2 regions of the Ectobacillus sp. JY-23 genome follow, and region 2 is predicted to be linked to the other one. Evidence: a T-box and tRNA genes for the amino acid it is inferred to sense, from the RefSeq annotation. Region 2 holds a T-box; the other holds one or more tRNA genes.
The links. The T-box of region 2 lies ahead of thrS (threonine--tRNA ligase). A T-box ahead of a tRNA ligase gene usually reads a tRNA of that ligase, here a tRNA-Thr.
Positions count from the first base shown of each region.

Region 1 (3,791 bases), 1.2 Mb from region 2:
GGAAGTTAATAAAGTGGAACTGTACTTTCCCTGTGTCAACATATTCTTGCTTCAATTGCGGAAGTACGGTGTTATCCCATGTACGACATGCGGGGCATTTAAAATCACCAAACTCTACAACATGTATATTCGCTTCTTTATTACCAAGTGTTTGCTGATTTGTGTATTGAAAGGGATCTGCTTCCCCTTCCTTCTTCTTTTGATAAATACTATAAGCGATAGTACCACCCAAAATGAGAAAAGCAATGGAGAAAATAATTAATATAATGGACATGTTTTTAGACTTCATGCAATCTTCCTCTTTACGTATTTTATATATGTAGTATGGTCTCAAATCGAGCACATTACCCATGATAACAAGGTTTTGTTCATGAGTCTATTGTCCTGCACACATGACACAATATTGCCACAAGTATAACGTAACGACAAAAGGAAACAGTAATACAGAAGAACCAAAAAAGGAGAGACACATAATGGATAGTAAACAAAATTTCGTTGAAGCATTGCATACACAGCAAAAAAAGCAGGAAAAGAATAAGCGCTCTCAAGGAAAAGGGCATCCCGATAAAGTACTGCCGAATAACCAACACTAATATATAGAGACATGAAAGCATGGAGCAAGGTGTTCCATGCTTTTTCATCATAACTTGTTCAAACTTTTGACACACGTTTTTATTTGGAACATGTTAAAATAGAAAGGATAATATACTGCTCGAGGAGGCTTTGCAATGAACACACCAAACAATGAGACAAGCGGACGCAACTATACCGCATTTGTTGTTACGCTTTCTATTGTCGTTAATGCCATTATTTTGCTACTGTTCTTCGGACCTGTCGGATACGAAGGAGAAGTTAGTTTTGATACTTCTATTTTGCCCCGCATTAACGCTGTTTTAAATAGCTTTACGTTTATATTTTTAGTAGCAGCACTTTATTTTATTAAAAAGAAAAATATTACGTTGCATAAACGCTTTATTCTTGCTGCTTTTACCACTACATTGCTCTTTTGTGTATCATACTTAACGCATCAATACCTATCAGAGCCAACACACTTTGGTGGTGAAGGCTTTATTCGAACTGTATATTTCTTCATTTTAATTACACATAGTGTATTAGCTGCCATTATTGTTCCGCTTGCTCTATTCTCCTTAATTTGGGGATGGACAGGACAGCTTACAAAACATCGTAAAATTGTAAGATGGTCTATGCCGATTTGGTTATATGTAAGCTTTACAGGTGTTGTGGTGTACTTAATGATTTCTCCGTATTATGGGTAATAAAAAGCTGCCAGTACCTGGCAGCTTTTTTGTATGTAACATTCTTACTTATTATAAAATATGGCTTCATTAAAGTTTGCTGTTACCTCCCGCGAGACGTCAGGGGCCTCCTTAGTGCTATGTTCCTGCGGGATTTTCACAGGCTTTTTCCGCCGTCTAAATAAAAGGCTGTTTTCGCAAACTTTGTTGCTTTGTAACAAGTAGTGGGGAGTGGTTGATTTCCACTCCAGGTTGCTCGCTTTCCGCGGGGCGTGCGGTGAGCCTCTAACCCGCTGCTCCCGCAGGAGTCTCGCACCTTCCGCTCCAACCAACCTTAAACGAAGAAACCTATCTAAAAACAACAATCTTTTAGAAAAGAGCCAAATAAAAAGAGATGCTCTGATTAACAGAACATCTCTTTCTTGTATACCGGTGGCCGGGGTCGAACCGGCACTCCAGAGGAACACGATTTTGAGTCGTGCGCGTCTGCCAATTCCGCCACACCGGCATGGAGGCGGCAACCGGATTCGAACCGGTGGATAAAGGTTTTGCAGACCTTGGCCTTACCACTTGGCTATGCCGCCGTTATATGGAGCGGAAGACGGGATTCGAACCCGCGACCCCAACCTTGGCAAGGTTGTATTCTACCACTGAACTACTTCCGCATATGGCTGGGCTAGCTGGATTCGAACCAACGAATGACGGAGTCAAAGTCCGTTGCCTTACCGCTTGGCGATAGCCCAATATGTCATAAATGCATTATATCTCATTTATTCACTTTAGCGCAAATAAAATGGGGCGATCGATGGGAATCGAACCCACGAATGTCGGAGCCACAATCCGATGCGTTAACCACTTCGCCACGACCGCCATATTTTGTTTGGCAGGGGTAGTAGGAATCGAACCCACACCGGAGGTTTTGGAGACCTCTGTTCTACCTTTAAACTATACCCCTAAATGGTGGAGGGGGACGGATTCGAACCGCCGAACCCTGAGGGAGCGGATTTACAGTCCGCCGCGTTTAGCCACTTCGCTACCCCTCCACAATGGTGCCGGCTAGAGGACTTGAACCCCCAACCTACTGATTACAAGTCAGTTGCTCTGCCAATTGAGCTAAGCCGGCGTATGAAGAAAATCAATTTTTGTTTAAAAGTGGCTCGGGACGGAATCGAACCGCCGACACGAGGATTTTCAGTCCTCTGCTCTACCGACTGAGCTACCGAGCCAAAATGGCGGTCCCGACCGGGATCGAACCGGCGATCTCCTGCGTGACAGGCAGGCATGTTAACCGCTACACCACGGGACCTTGGTTGCGGGGACAGGATTTGAACCTGCGACCTTCGGGTTATGAGCCCGACGAGCTACCGGACTGCTCCACCCCGCGACGATAATAAATAACTTGACTTTTTATTTATATGGTGGAGGATGACGGGATCGAACCGCCGACCCCCTGCTTGTAAGGCAGGTGCTCTCCCAGCTGAGCTAATCCTCCACTATATGGTGACCCGTACGGGATTCGAACCCGTGTTACCGCCGTGAAAGGGCGGTGTCTTAACCACTTGACCAACGGGCCAGATTATGGCGGAGAGCGAGGGATTCGAACCCTCGATACGCTTATGACGTATACACGATTTCCAATCGTGCTCCTTCGGCCTCTCGGACAGCTCTCCATTTAAATGGCTCCGCAAGTAGGATTCGAACCTACGACCTATCGGTTAACAGCCGATTGCTCTACCGCTGAGCTATTGCGGAATAATGTAAGCCTGGCAACGTCCTACTCTCACAGGGACAAGGTCCCAACTACCATCGGCGCAAAAGAGCTTAACTTCCGTGTTCGGTATGGGAACGGGTGTGACCTCTTTGCCATCATTACCAGACTCTTATTATTATACTGACAGAAGAAAATCTGTCAAGAAGAAATATCATATTCCTTCAAAACTGGATAACATAGTGTATATTCATAATCTAGCTCCAGCTCGCAGCTCCATCCGGTCAAATAACCTTGTTCCGCCAACGTCTATCAACGTTTCTGTCACAAGAACATTTGCCCTGCGGAGCTAAACGCTCGCTTCTGCTTTTTTGGTTAAGCCCTCGATCGATTAGTATCAGTCAGCTCCACACGTCGCCGCGCTTCCACCTCTGACCTATCAACCTGATCATCTTTCAGGGATCTTACTAGCTTGACGCTATGGGAAATCTCATCTTGAGGGGGGCTTCATGCTTAGATGCTTTCAGCACTTATCCCGTCCGCACATAGCTACCCAGCGATGCCCTTGGCAGAACAACTGGTACACCAGCGGTGCGTCCATCCCGGTCCTCTCGTACTAAGGACAGCTCCTCTCAAATTTCCTGCGCCCGCGACGGATAGGGACCGAACTGTCTCACGACGTTCTGAACCCAGCTCGCGTACCGCTTTAATGGGCGAACAGCCCAACCCTTGGGACCGACTACAGCCCCAGGATGCGATGAGCCGACATCGAGGTGCCAAACCTCCCCGTCGATGTGGACTCTTGGGGGAGATAAGCCTGTTATCCC
Region 1 is NZ_CP095462.1:3,013,475-3,017,265, reverse strand. Features, by position in the region: gene MUG87_RS15325 (DsbA family protein) at 1-289, opposite strand, end outside; gene MUG87_RS15320 (DUF4023 family protein) at 474-593, shown strand; gene MUG87_RS15315 (DUF420 domain-containing protein) at 729-1,277, shown strand; tRNA gene MUG87_RS15310 (tRNA-Leu) at 1,684-1,764, opposite strand; tRNA gene MUG87_RS15305 (tRNA-Cys) at 1,766-1,840, opposite strand; tRNA gene MUG87_RS15300 (tRNA-Gly) at 1,847-1,921, opposite strand; tRNA gene MUG87_RS15295 (tRNA-Gln) at 1,925-1,999, opposite strand; tRNA gene MUG87_RS15290 (tRNA-His) at 2,051-2,126, opposite strand; tRNA gene MUG87_RS15285 (tRNA-Trp) at 2,138-2,211, opposite strand; tRNA gene MUG87_RS15280 (tRNA-Tyr) at 2,215-2,299, opposite strand; tRNA gene MUG87_RS15275 (tRNA-Thr) at 2,304-2,379, opposite strand; tRNA gene MUG87_RS15270 (tRNA-Phe) at 2,410-2,482, opposite strand; tRNA gene MUG87_RS15265 (tRNA-Asp) at 2,487-2,562, opposite strand; tRNA gene MUG87_RS15260 (tRNA-Met) at 2,564-2,640, opposite strand; tRNA gene MUG87_RS15255 (tRNA-Val) at 2,673-2,748, opposite strand; tRNA gene MUG87_RS15250 (tRNA-Glu) at 2,755-2,829, opposite strand; tRNA gene MUG87_RS15245 (tRNA-Ser) at 2,836-2,926, opposite strand; tRNA gene MUG87_RS15240 (tRNA-Asn) at 2,934-3,008, opposite strand; rRNA gene rrf (5S ribosomal RNA) at 3,018-3,133, opposite strand; rRNA gene MUG87_RS15230 (23S ribosomal RNA) at 3,336-3,791, opposite strand, start outside.
Region 1: it encodes a tRNA-Thr, which carries the amino acid that the T-box ahead of thrS (threonine--tRNA ligase) is inferred to sense. The anticodon was not compared.

Region 2 (3,791 bases):
CTTCGGTGTAGGGAAAACGTATATTTTGGGTGCTATTGCAAACGCTTTGGCAGAACGTCAGATTTCTTCGATGTTAATATATTTACCTGAGTTTTTACGAGAGATGAAAGGGTCCATTCAGGATAATTCCATCAGTGATAAACTAGATGCAGTAAAGCGCGTGCCTGTTTTAATGATTGATGATATAGGTGCAGAAGGGATGTCAAGCTTTGTACGTGATGATATTTTAGGTACAATCTTACAATTCCGCATGTTGGAAAACTTACCAACCTTTTTTACATCTAATTTTGACTTGAAAGGGTTGGAGCATCATTTAACGTACACGCAGCGCGGTGAAGAAGAGAAAATGAAAGCGGCGCGTATTATGGAACGAATTAAATATCTAGCAAAGCCTGTGGAAGTGTTAGGTGGAAATCGTCGTGTGTGAGGAGAGCATATTATTGTTCTCCTTTTGTTTTTTATCACCCCTTGCTTATCATTTTTTCGATAAACCTTCCATATACATAGGATAGGGAGGATAAGGGGGGAGAAATTTGATTGAAATCCGCTTTGAAGAAACAAGTGATGCGAAAATATTGTACGAGCAGATGAAAGCGAAAAGCTTCTACATAGATATGGTTTTGCGGGAACAATCCATAATTGTATCTTTAGCGGCGGACACGCAAGATTTTCTTGTACGTGAACTCGTAGAATTCATTGTCAGAACAAAGGAAATGAAATGGATGGATGAAATTTTAGCGCAATCTTTTTTTTATGGTGATGAAGAGGAGCGAAACCACATTTTACATATTGCGGATGAACTCATGCGAGGAAGCAATGCAGTGTGGTCTCACGAATCAAAGCAGGATTGTTATCAGCTACTTCATGCGTCGCTACAGGATATTATTCAGGCGGATCTTTCTTTTTCATTTGCATCGTATGTACGCTTTCGTCTGCGCGTTTATTTTGCTGAGCTCCATCGTTTCGTGGAGATGGCAATTGATGAGTATAAGCTGGAACAAGAATATCAATCCTTTGTAGAAGCATTGAGACAACAGTTAGGATCGCGTAAATCTCGTTTGTCTTGTTTGCATCTTGTATTTCATGACAGCTTTGTTTTTTATGATGATAAAGGCCACCGTTTAAATCAGGAGCGATTAGTCAAGTATATAGATAGTAATATACTTAAAAACCAAGATTTGTACGTAGATGCAAATGTTATCGCACCTCTTTTGTCTATTGCGCCTAAAACCATTCATTTGTATACAGCGCATGCTGATCACAACATGGTTGTCACCATTCGTAATGTGTTTCAGGAGCGGGTCAAGCTATATACAGTGGGAGAGTTTGAAAAGATGCGACAGAATTTATAAATGGCACCTTGCATTTCTTTTATGTTCGACATATAATTACGTACATAATATAGGAACAAGTACTGATGAGGACATGAACTTCTTTTTACGATTTTCAGAGAGGGAAGACTTTGGCTGAGAGCTTCCTAATACGAAAAAGTTGTTTACCACCTCTGAACTTCAGCAGTGAACGATGCAGTAATTGCTGACGGCAAACACCGTTATGATGTCTTGAGCAAAGGATGCTTTGTATTCTTTGGAACAAGGGTGGAACCACGAATGCAACACTCGTCCCTTTTTTAGGGAGGAGTGTTTTTTGTTGGGCTATTTTCGCAAACGTTGTTGCTATGTAACAAATAGTGGGGAGTGGTTGATTTCTGCTCCAGATTGCTCGCTTTCCGCGGGGCGTGCGGGGAGCCTCCTCGGCTTAGAGCCCGTGGGGTCTCACCTGACCCGCTGCTCCCGCAGGAGTCTCGCACCTTCCGCTCCAACCAACCTGAAACAAAGAAACTTATCTAAAGACAACAAGCTTTTAGAAAAGAGCATTTTGTTTTGAGATTTTACGGTTAAGCAATTGAGGACCTCATAAAGCTTACATTTTAAAGGAGTGAACAATATGTTGAAAATTACTTTCCCAGATGGTGCAGTAAAGGAATTCGCGCTTGGCACAACAACAGAGGACATTGCAGCATCCATCAGTCCTGGTCTAAAGAAAAAAGCAATCGCTGGTAAAATTAACGATACATTTTTAGATTTAAAAACACCGATTGAACAAGACGGCGCGATCTCAATCATTACTTTAGATTCCAAAGAGGGTGCAGATATTATGCGCCATTCTACAGCTCATTTATTGGCGCAAGCTTTAAAGCGTCTTTATCCTGGAGTAAAGCTAGGGATTGGTCCAGTAATTGAAAACGGCTTTTACTATGATGTAGATATGGAAGAATCCATCACAGCAGAAGACCTTCCGAAAATTGAGAAAGAAATGGAACGTATTGTAAAGGAAAACATTGAAATCGTACGCAAAGAGGTAAGTCGTGAAGAAGCGCTTGCACGTTACGAAGAGATTGGTGACGAACTAAAACTAGAGTTAATTAATGAACTGCCTGAAGGGGAAATCATCACGATTTATGAGCAAGGTGAATTCTTCGACCTATGTCGCGGTGTGCATATGCCGTCTACAGGTAAAATCAAAGCGTTCAAATTATTGAGTGTTGCGGGTGCTTATTGGCGTGGTGATAGCGACAACAAAATGCTGCAGCGTATTTACGGTACAGCATTTGCGAAAAAAGAAGAACTCGATGAACATCTCCGCTTGCTGCAAGAAGCAAAAGAGCGTGATCACCGTAAACTTGGTAAAGAATTAAAGCTATTTACAAACTCTCAAAAAGTAGGACAAGGTTTACCGTTATGGTTGCCAAAGGGCTCTACAATCCGCCGCATTATTGAACGTTACATTGTCGATAAAGAAGCAAGCCTTGGCTACGATCATGTATACACACCAGTACTTGGAAGTGTGGATCTCTATAAAACATCTGGCCACTGGGATCATTATCGCGATGGTATGTTCCCACCGATGGAAATGGATAACGAACAACTGGTGCTTCGCCCGATGAACTGTCCGCATCATATGATGGTGTACAAGCATGATATTCACAGCTACCGCGAATTGCCAATTCGCATTGCCGAACTTGGTACAATGCATCGCTATGAAATGTCTGGCGCGCTTTCTGGATTGCAGCGTGTTCGTGGGATGACACTGAACGATGCACACATCTTTGTACGCCCGGATCAAATTAAAGAAGAATTTATCCGCGTGGTGCGTTTGGTGCAGGAAGTATACAAAGATTTTGGTTTGGAAAATTACTCTTTCCGTCTTTCTTACCGCGACCCAGAAGATAAAGAGAAGTACTATGATGATGATGCAATGTGGAACAAAGCGCAAAGTATGCTGAAAGAAGCTATGGATGATATGAAGCTCGAGTATTACGAAGCTGAAGGCGAAGCAGCATTCTATGGTCCAAAGCTTGACGTACAGGTACGTACAGCACTTGGCAAGGATGAGACGTTGTCAACGGTGCAGTTGGACTTCTTATTACCAGAGCGCTTCGACTTGACGTATGTAGGAGAAGATGGCAAACCGCATCGCCCGGTTGTTATTCACCGCGGTGTTGTATCAACAATGGAACGTTTTATTGCATTCCTAATTGAAGAGTATAAAGGTGCATTCCCAACATGGTTAGCGCCGGTGCAGGTACAGGTAATCCCAGTTTCACCGCAAGTTCATTTGGATTATGCGAAAAAAGTCCAAGAAGACTTGCAACGCGCTGGTATTCGCGTAGAAGTAGATACACGCGATGAGAAAATTGGCTATAAAATTCGCGAGGCACAGATGCAAAAAATTCCGTACATGCTGGTTGTCGGTGACAATGAGGTTGCAGAAAACGGCGTGAACGTCCG
Region 2 is NZ_CP095462.1:1,788,960-1,792,750, reverse strand. Features, by position in the region: gene dnaI (primosomal protein DnaI) at 1-427, shown strand, start outside; gene ytxC (putative sporulation protein YtxC) at 534-1,352, shown strand; T-box leader at 1,406-1,630, shown strand; gene thrS (threonine--tRNA ligase) at 1,939-3,791, shown strand, end outside.